DNA from 3 places in the Methylobacterium sp. J-118 genome. Region 2 is predicted to be linked to each of the others. Evidence: predicted binding sites of a transcription regulator. Region 2 holds the regulator's gene; each other region holds the start of a gene.
The links. Region 2 encodes PhoB, which activates phosphate uptake and scavenging genes when phosphate is short. Its sites were predicted from a motif close to TGTCATNNANCTGTCAT; they were not measured.

Region 1 (3,368 bases), 5.3 Mb from region 2:
CGCGCTCGAACGCGACGAAGCCCTCCAGGATCAGCGGCGCGCCGCCGAACTCGGCGAACAGCGCGTTGCGGTCGCCCTCGGAGCGCGCGCGCAGGATGCGCTGGCCCTTGCCGTCGTAGCCGAAGCGGCGGGTCTTGAGCACCGCCGGCAGGCCGATGGCCTCGATCGCCCGGTCGAGGTCGTCGGGCGCGTCCACCGCCCGGAACGGGGCCGTCGGGATGCCGAGGCCGTTGATGAAGTCCTTCTCGGACAGGCGGTCCTGCGTGGTGGCGAGCGCCCTTGCGTTCGGGTGCAGGGCAGCGTGCCGGGCCAGGATGTCGGCGGTGGCGTGGGGGATGTTCTCGAACTCGTAGGTGACGACGTCGACACTCGCCGCGAAGGCCGCCAGCGCCTGCGGATCGTCGTAGGCCGCACAGGTTGTGAAGGCGGCGACGTCGAAGGCGGGGCTGTCCTGGTCGGGGGCGTAGACGTGCACCTTGAGCCCGTAATTGGCCGCCGCGAGCGCGATCATGCGCCCGAGCTGCCCGCCGCCGACGATGCCGAGGGTGGAGCCGGGGCCGAGGGTCTGGTCCGTCACGATTGCGCTTCCGTCTCCGGCCGCTCGGCCACCGATGCGGTTTGGGCCGCACGCCATGCCTCGAGGCGCTCCGCCAGATCGGGATCGGCGAGCGCCAGAACCGATACGGCCAGCAGGGCCGCGTTGACCGACCCGGCCCGGCCGATCGCCAGGGTCCCCACCGGGATGCCGGCCGGCATCTGGACGATGGAGAGCAGGCTGTCCTGCCCGGACAGCGCCTTGGATTCCACCGGCACGCCGAAGACCGGCAGGCGGGTCATGGAAGCCGCCATGCCGGGCAGATGCGCGGCGCCGCCCGCGCCCGCGATCACGACCTTGAACCCCTCTGCCACGGCGCCCTTGGCGAAGGCCACGAGGCGGTCGGGGGTGCGGTGGGCCGACACGATCCGCGCGTCGTAGGGCACGCCCAGCGCGTCGAGCGTCTCGGCGGCGTGCCGCATGGTCGCCCAGTCGGACTGGCTGCCCATGATGATCGCGACCGGAGGCGACGCCATCGTTGATCCCGGCAAAAGAGGGCGCTTACAGGCGGCGCGGGCCCGCGGCAAGGCGCGGCCCGGCGGCGTCCACCGGCATCAGGCGATGATGTCCGGGGTGATCATATCCTCGATGTGGAAGATCCGGTCGCGCAGGGTGAGCTTGCGCTTCTTCAGGCGCTGGATCTGGAGCTGGTCCCCGGCGACGCTGTGCTCCAGCGCCTCGATGGCGCTGTCGAGGTCCCGGTGCTCCTCGCGCAACCGGGCCAGCTCGACCTCGAGGTCCGGCTGCGCGCTCTCACCCGACTCTGCCGCCATCGTCACCCGCGGACCCGTAAACCGTTCATCACCCCAGAGCATGCGTCACGCCCTTCCGCGGGACAAGCCGGACCGGCAAGCATTCACCAAGCTTGACCAGAGAAAACGCTTCAACAGGTGCGGCATCCTGTGTCAGTCTCGGCATGTCGAAACGATGACAGGAGATTCGACTCATGTCGCTGCAGACGCATCTGAGCCAACTCGCCCGGAAGCACGAAGCCCTCGAGCGCGAGATTCAGGAAGCGATCCACAGGCCTTCGGCAAACGACCTCCGCATTGCCGAGCTCAAGCGACGGAAACTCCTCCTCAAGGACGAGATCAACAGGCTGCAATCGGGCAGCGGCACGCTGCACTGAAGCGCTGATCCGTCCACCCGGACTGTAAACTCAAACACCACGGACGCCGCCGCATCGGGAGCCCCGGTGCGGCGGTTTTCCTGTGATGCGCGCTGAGCCGCTGCAGCCCGTCTCGACGGAGAGCCAGGGGCCATCGCGCGATCGTCAGGGTTGGGACCGAACCGGCCTCGCGCCCGCGCAGGAATGATCTACTCTGCGCCGACCGCCGGAGAGCGGCGGTGGGGGAACGCCGAGACGATGACGACCGCCAGCCTGCCGGGCCGCTATCCCGGGATCTACGAATCGGCCAGCCGCGATCCGGAGGCGTTCTGGCTCGACGCGGCCCGGGCGCTCGCCTGGTCGCGGGCGCCGAGCCGAGCCTTCGCGGCGGAGTCCGGCCCCTACGGCCGCTGGTTCCCGGACGGGATGCTCAACGCCTGCCACAACGCGGTGGACCGCCACGTCGAGGGCGGCCGGGCGGACCAGGTGGCGATCCGCTACGATTCCCCCGTCACCGGCACCAAGCGCAGCATCACCTACCGGGCGTTGCACGACGCCGTGGCGGCGCTGGCCGCCGTGCTGGCCGGGCTCGGCGTCGGCAAGGGCGACCGGGTCATCCTCTACATGCCGATGGTGCCCGAGGCGCTGTTCGGCATGCTGGCCTGCGCGCGGCTCGGCGCGGTCCACTCGGTGGTGTTCGGCGGCTTCGCGGCGAACGAACTGGCGGTGCGGATCGAGGACGCGGCGCCCAAGGTCGTGCTGGCCGCCTCCTGCGGGATCGAGCCGAACCGGGTGGTCGCCTACAAGCCGCTCCTCGACGCGGCCATCGCCGCCTCCAGCCACAAGCCGGATGCCTGCCTGATCCTGCAGCGCCCGCAGAGCCCCGCGACGCTGGTGCCGGGGCGGGACCGCGACTGGGCCGAGGCGGTGGCGGCCGCCCAGGCGGCGGGGGAGCGGGCGGATTGCGTGCCGGTCGCCGCCACCGACCCGCTCTACATCCTCTACACCTCGGGCACGACGGGGAAGCCCAAGGGCGTGGTCCGCGACACCGGCGGCTATCTCGTGGCGCTCGCATGGTCGATGCCGAACCTCTACGGCGTCGCCCCCGGCGAGACCTATTTCTGCGCCTCCGACATCGGCTGGGTCGTCGGCCATTCCTACATCGTCTACGCGCCGCTGCTCCACGGCTGCACGACGGTGCTCTACGAGGGCAAGCCGGTGGGCACCCCCGATGCCGGGGCGTTCTGGCGGGTCGTCGCCGAGTACGGGGTCGTCTGCCTGTTCACAGCACCGACGGCATTGCGGGCGATCAAGAAGGAGGACTCTTCGGGCGCCCGGATCGTCGACTACGACCTCTCGGCCTTCCGCAGCCTGTTCCTGGCCGGCGAGCGGGCCGATCCGGATTCCGTCGCCTGGGCCGAGCGGATGCTGAACCGGCCGGTCATCGACCATTGGTGGCAGACCGAGACCGGCTGGCCCATCGCCGGCAACCCGCTGGGGCTCGGCCTGCTGCCGGTGAAGCACGGCAGCACCTGCGTGCCGATGCCCGGCTACACGGTCGCGGTGCTCGACGAGGGCGCCAAGCCGGTCCCGGCCGGCACGATGGGCACGATCGCGCTCCGCCTGCCCCTGCCCCCCGGCTGCCTGCCGACCCTCTGGGGTTCG
Region 2 (3,368 bases):
CCCCTCGGGCTGCGGGAAGTCGACCCTGCTGCGGACCTTCAACCGGATCTACAGCCTCTATCCGGAGCAGCGCGCCGAGGGACAGATCCTTCTGGACGGCATGAACATCCTGGATCCCAAGATCGATCTCAACGATCTGCGCGCCCGGGTCGGCATGGTCTTCCAGAAGCCGACGCCGTTCCCGATGTCGATCTACGACAACGTCGCCTTCGGCATCCGCCTCTACGAGAAGCTGGGGAAATCGGATCTCGACGACCGGGTCGAGACGTCGCTGCGCAAGGCGGCGCTCTGGGACGAGGTGAAGGACAAGCTCAAGCAGTCCGGCATGGGCCTGTCGGGCGGCCAGCAGCAGCGCCTGTGCATCGCCCGCACCGTGGCCCAGCGCCCGGACGTCATCCTGTTCGACGAGCCGACCTCGGCGCTGGACCCGATCTCGACGGGGCGCATCGAGGAACTGATCGAGCAGCTGCGCGACGAATTCACCATCGCGATCGTCACCCACAACATGCAGCAGGCGGCGCGCATCTCGCAGTTCACCGCGTTCATGTATCTCGGCGAGCTCGTCGAAGTCGGGCCGACCGACAGGCTGTTCATGAACCCGACCGAGCGGCGGACGCAGGATTACATCACCGGCCGTTTCGGCTGATCAGCCTCGGAAACCGCACCCCCGCGGCGCTGCGCGCGAGCATAGCCGCCGCGGCCGGGTAAGATCTGCATCAGACCCGAGGCATCGCACGTCCCCGAGGCATCGCACGTCGCGGCCCCCATCGAAGGATCTCCCCCATGCCCGGCCATATCGTCTCGTCCTACGATACCGACCTGGAGAACCTGCGCCGCTCGATCTCGGAGATGGGCGGCGTGGCCGAGAAGATGACCGCCGAGGCAACCGACGCCCTCGTCCGGCGGGACGACGGGCTCGCCCAGGCGGTGATCCTCGCGGACAAGCGCCTCGACGCCCTCCAGCGGGACATCGAGGAGCGGTCCGTCCTGCTGATCGCCCGGCGCCAGCCGCTCGCGATCGACCTGCGCGAGACCATCTCGGCGATCCGCGTCTCGGGCGATCTCGAGCGGATCGGCGACCTCGCCAAGAACGTGGCGAAGCGTGTGGTTGCGATCTCCGATCAGGCCCCGGCACAGAAGATCGTGCTGGGCGTCCGCCACATGAGCGACCTCGCAGAGGGCCAGCTCAAGGACGTACTGGATGCCTACGCGAGTCGCGACATCGAGGCCGCCCATGACGTGTGGGAGCGCGACGGCGAGATCGATGCGCTGTACAATTCGCTGTTTCGCGAGCTCCTGACCTATATGATGGAGGATCCGCGCAACATTTCGTTCTGCACCCACCTGCTGTTCTGCGCCAAGAACGTCGAACGCATCGGCGACCACACCACCAATATCGCCGAGACCATCCACTATCTCGCCACCGGCGAGACTCTGGCGGGCGACCGGCCCAAGAACGATGCGTCGAACTACGCGACGGTCGAGCACGAATAGGTCCCGGAGCGAACCCACGGCGCCTCACCATCTTCGGGGCGGTCGCCGCGGCGACGGCTGGTTCCAGTTGAGACGGGCTGGGCCTCCAGAACGCGCGGCGGGTTCGCCCTTAGAACAGGTCATCGAACGTGAGCATGCAAGTCCTGATTGTCGAGGACGAGGAGGCACTGACCACGCTGCTGCGCTACAACCTGGAGGCCGAGGGCTTTCTGGTCGATACGGCGGCCCGCGGTGACGATGCGGAACTGCTCCTGGCCGAGCGCATGCCCGATCTGGTCCTGCTCGACTGGATGCTGCCGGGCCTCTCCGGGATCGAGCTCTGCCGCCGCATCCGCGCCCGGCGCGAGACCGAGCGTCTACCGGTGATCATGCTCACCGCCCGGGGGGAGGAGGGGGACCGGGTCCGCGGCCTCGGCACGGGCGCGGACGACTATATCGTCAAGCCGTTCTCGGTCCCGGAGCTGCTCGCCCGGATCCGCGCCCTCCTGCGCCGGGCCAAGCCCGCCCATGTCTCGGATCGGCTGGCCGCCGGGGATCTCGAACTCGACCGCACCGGCCACCGGGTGCGCCGCGCCGGCGAGGAGCTGCATCTCGGCCCCACCGAGTTCCGCCTGCTCGAATTCCTGATGCTCGCCCCGGGGCGGGTCTTCTCCCGGGAACAGCTCCTCGACGGGGTCTGGGGCCACGACGTCTATATCGACGAGCGCACCGTGGACGTGCATGTCGGGCGCCTGCGCAAGGCGCTGAACGGTCCGCGCCAGCCCGATCCGATCCGCACCGTCCGCGGCTCCGGATACGCCTTCGACGAGACCTTCTCGCTCGAGGCTTGAGCGGCGCGGTCTCTCGGATTCAAAATGTCCGGGATCCAGCCCGTTTGGAAACCCTGCATCGACACCGGCCGCGCTGCTCAGCGGGTCAGCGCGGCGCTCTTGTCGGCGGTCGGAACCGAGGCCAGAGCCTGAAGCACCGTCCCCTCGGTGAGGATCTGGGGCAGCACCAGAGGCTCCCCCGCGCCGGCATAGAGCAGGTATAGCGGCACGCCGCTCCGCCCGTGCTTTTCCAGGAGGCGGGTGATCTCGGGATTCTGGTTGGTCCAGTCGCCCTTCAGGTACGTCACGCCCCGCTCGGTCATCGCGGTCCGCACCGCCTTCGTGGAGAGGGAGGTGGTCTCGTTGACCGCGCAGGTGATGCACCAGGCCGCGGTCATGTTGACGAAGACAGGTCTGCCCGCGTTCACCAGCGTGTCCAGGCGCGCCTGGGTAAATGGCTCGGCGCCGCCGGTGAAGGCCTGCGCGCCCGGACCCGCACGGTCCTGCGGGAGGGTGAGCGCGAGGGCCGCGACGGCGAAGAGCGCCAGGGCCGCGCCGACCTGCGCGATCCGGGCGGCCCCGGGCGCAGCGCCGCGCCCGCGCTCCCAGGCCCAGGCGGCGAAGCCCACCAGCACCAAGCCGATCAACGCCGCCAGAAGGCCCCTCGGCTCGACCTGCTGCGCCAGGACCCAGATCAGCCAGGCCACGGTGGCATAGACCGGGAAGGCGAGCCCCTGCTTGAGGGTCTCCATCCAGGCGCCCGGCCGCGGCAGCGCCCGCAGGGCCGGCGGCCAGAGGGTCAGCGCCAGGAATGGCAGGGCCAGGCCGAGCCCGAGGCTCGCGAAGACGGCGAGCGCCACGCCGACGCTCTGGGTCAGGGCGAAGCCCACCGCCGAGCCCATGAACGGCGCCGTGCAGGGCGTCGCCACCAGCGTGGCGAGCACGCCGGTGAAGAACGAGCCGCTCAGGCCGGCGCGCCGGGCCAGCCCGTCGCCGAGACCGGCGAGCCGGCCCCCGATCTGAACCGCCCCGGACAGGTTCAGGCCCATCGCGAACAGCAGATAG
Region 3 (3,368 bases), 2.3 Mb from region 2:
AGCATTGACGGCACAAGTGCATACATCGATGACATAGCCGACCGATTTCCGAACAACGTGACTGTTTATAGGAAAAAGCCTGGCCATTTCTGGGACGGAAAAATCGAAATGGTGCGAGCGCCCCTCGCCAACTTGAATGAAGACTGCCTCCTGTGGCAGTTGGACTCCGACGAATTATGGAACCCCCGGCAAATCATCGCGATGCGATCGGCGTTTTTAGCGGATCCGTCGCGCACGGCCGCGTGGTTCTGGTGTAATTACTATGTCGGACCCCAATTGGGCATATCGACCCGGAACAACTATGCTCAAAACCCCAACCAAGAGTGGCTAAGGGTTTGGAACTATAAGCCCGGGATGGTTTGGCATGCTCATGAGCCGCCCATCCTGTTGAAGGCATATGATAACGCGGGCGATGTTCAGTTTCGCGACATGGGCAGAGAAAATCCTTTCTCCCACGCCGAAACCGAATCGCTCGGGGCCGTGTTCGATCATCTTTCCTACGTCCTCGAGTCGCAGCTCGCATTCAAGGAATCTTATTACGGGCTTAAAGGCGCCCTCAATCAATGGCGCAGACTTCAAGAGACCCAGCACTCAGCGGGCGATGAATCGGGGTCTTTAAGAGATTTTCTTTCGTGGGTGACGGACGATACCCAATATCGCTCCGTTCGAGCACTCGGTTGGAAACCGATTGCAGCTTATGATCAGTCCGCCAAATGCTGGACTTGGAATTTGCGATAACGGCTTATGGCCGACCGCGACAGGGGCGTTCACGCCGGAGGCTGAACACCGCGCATCGGCACGAGGGGTCCCGGCGCTTCGTTCCGGCAGCTGGCCGCACGGTCCGGGTCAAACGCCAATCGACCAACGAAAGCCGATCGATAAACGCCATCGGCTCGGCTCGCTCGCCCGGGGCGGCTTGCGCCCGCTCGCAACCTGGTGAACGGCTCAATCACGGTGAGAGGCGGCCTCGAGAAGCACCGTTCGCGCCGCGCGGCGCACGGCTGGGCCGGCGGAGCGCCGTCCTGCGAGGGGCTGCCTGAACACGATCCAGGCCTATCCTCGCGCGCGATCCGAACGCTCCCGGGCAACCCGGATCGCCACGACCGCCCAAGTCCCGGAGAGCCGTACAACGTCCAGCCTGTCCAGGTGGAGGGGCACGTGAAATCTCGCTGCCTGCAGCGCCGGACGGGGGTCCGCAGACGCGCGTCCCGCCGCGCTGAAGCATCGTCCCGAAGGGTGGCCGCCGGCTTTCGGCAAAAGACGATGCGCGTGCGCGCTTTCGCGCCACGCGCTCCCGGCCCGTCATCCGGCTGTCGCGGCGCCCTGCGATGGGCGCCGCATGTTGGAGGGCCTCTCATGTCCGCAAGTCGCCGCCAGATCCTTCTCAGCGGAGGCGCCGGTCTGGTCGGGCTGGCCTCGGGCCTCGCGCGGCCCGGCCTGAGCCGCGCCGCCGACCGGCCGGTCCTGAGCCACGGGCTGCAATCGGGCGATGTCGGCACCGACTCGGCCGTGGTCAGGGCCCGGTCCGACCGGCCCGCCCGGGCGATCATCGAGTGGGCGACCACCGAGCGCTTCTCCGAGATCCGCGGCGGGGTCTTCGCCGACGCCCTGCCCGAGACCGACGGCACCGTGAAGGTGGCGCTCACCGGTCTGCCGGCGGGCCAGGACGTGTTCTACCGGGTCCGCCTCCAGGACGTCGCCGCGCCGACGATCGTCGGACCGGCCCAGGTCGGGCGGTTCCGCACCGCGCCGGCGGACCGGCGCTCGGTCTCGTTCTGCTGGTCGGGCGACACGGCGGGCCAGGGCTGGGGCATCGACGAGACCCGCGGCGGCATGACCGTCTATTCCGCCATCCTGAAGAACCGGCCGGACTTCTTCATCCATTCCGGCGACACGATCTACGCCGACGGGCCGATCCAGCCCGAGGTGAAGCTCCCCGATGGCAGCCTCTGGCGCAACCGGGTGACCGAGGCGGTCGCCAAGCCGGCCGAGACGCTGGAAGAATTCCGCGGCCGGCACAAGTACAACCTCACCGACCGGAACGTGCTGGCCATGAATGCCGCCGTGCCGATCCTGGCGCAATGGGACGACCACGAGGTCACCAACAACTGGTGGCCGGGCGAGCCCCTGACCCGGGCCGAGCACCTGAAGAAGAAATACACCGACCCGAACGCGCTCGCCCTGCAGCTGCGCGCGTCGCGGGCGTTCCACGAATACATGCCGATGCGCTTCGAGCCCTCGGAGCCCGGCCGGGTCTATCGCAGGATCGGCTACGGCCCGCTGGTCGATGTGTTCATGCTCGACATGCGCTCCTACCGGGGCCCGAACGGCGAGAACCGCCAGACGGAATACGGCCCCGACGCCTACTTCCTGGGGCCGCAGCAGATCGCGTGGCTGAAGCGGGCGCTGCTCGATTCGCGCGCCACCTGGAAGGTGATCGCCGCCGACATGCCGCTGGGCCTCGTGGTGACCTACGACGTCGACCGCAATTTCGGTTCGGAGGCGGTGGCGCAGGGCGACGGACCGCCCCTCGGGCGCGAATTGGAGATCGCCGACCTGCTGCGCTTCATCAAGAGCGCCGGGATCCGCAACACCGTCTGGCTCACGGCCGACGTGCACTACACGGCGGCGCATTACTACGACCCCGACAAGGCGCAGTTTCAGGATTTCGACCCGTTCTGGGAGTTCGTCTCCGGGCCGCTGCACGCCGGCACCTTCGGCCCGAACGCCCTCGACGACACGTTCGGCCCGCAGCTGCGCTTCGTGAAGGCGCCCGACAAGGGGCAGGTCAACCTGTCGCCGGCCGCGGGCTACCAGTTCTTCGGCCATGTGGCGGTCGACGGCGCCACCGAGCAGATGACCGTGACGCTGAAGGACGCGGCCGACACCGACCTCTGGCACGTCACCCTGGATCCCGCGAAGGCGTGACGGTGCCCCGCGCGGGGCGCGATCAGAAGAAGATCGGCCGCGCGCTGGCGGAAATCTCGCCGAGCACCGTGCCGGTGGCCGGCTCGACCTCCTTGAGCACCACGTCGTAGCCCCAGAGGTCGGCGAGGTGCTGGAGCACGCGCTTGGCGTCCTCCTTCTGCAGGGTGATCTTGTTGATCGCCTTGTGGTGCAGGATCAGGCGCCGGTCGCCCTCGAGATCCACGTCCACCACCTCGATGTCGGGATCGAGCCACGCGACGTCGTACTGGCGGGCGAAGGACCGGCGCATCTTGCGGTAGCCGCGCTCGTCGTGGATCGCCTCCACCCGCAGTTCCGGCTCCTCCGGGTCGTCGACCACGTGGAACAGGCGCAGGTCGCGCATCAGCTTGGGCGACAGGAACTGCTGGATGAAGCTCTCGTCGCGGTAATTCTCCCAGCAG

Region 1: the regulator PhoB is predicted to act here: its motif matches at 1,512-1,528, upstream of AC3IF3_RS28125 (YdcH family protein).
Region 3: the regulator PhoB is predicted to act here: its motif matches at 1,301-1,317, upstream of AC3IF3_RS13475 (alkaline phosphatase D family protein).

Annotation. Positions count from the first base shown of each region.
Region 1 covers NZ_JBYQFA010000001.1:5,758,600-5,761,967, reverse strand. Annotated here, with positions in the region: gene AC3IF3_RS28140 (5-(carboxyamino)imidazole ribonucleotide synthase) at 1-577, opposite strand, end outside; gene purE (5-(carboxyamino)imidazole ribonucleotide mutase) at 574-1,071, opposite strand; gene AC3IF3_RS28130 (YdcH family protein) at 1,150-1,368, opposite strand; gene AC3IF3_RS28125 (YdcH family protein) at 1,542-1,724, shown strand; gene AC3IF3_RS28120 (AMP-binding protein) at 1,962-3,368, shown strand, end outside.
Region 2 covers NZ_JBYQFA010000001.1:487,113-490,480, reverse strand. Annotated here, with positions in the region: gene pstB (phosphate ABC transporter ATP-binding protein PstB) at 1-646, shown strand, start outside; gene phoU (phosphate signaling complex protein PhoU) at 784-1,494, shown strand; gene phoB (phosphate regulon transcriptional regulator PhoB) at 1,629-2,324, shown strand; gene AC3IF3_RS02280 (protein-disulfide reductase DsbD family protein) at 2,402-3,368, opposite strand, start outside.
Region 3 covers NZ_JBYQFA010000001.1:2,796,271-2,799,638, reverse strand. Annotated here, with positions in the region: gene AC3IF3_RS13480 (hypothetical protein) at 1-738, shown strand, start outside; gene AC3IF3_RS13475 (alkaline phosphatase D family protein) at 1,357-2,928, shown strand; gene AC3IF3_RS13470 (SpoVR family protein) at 2,951-3,368, opposite strand, start outside.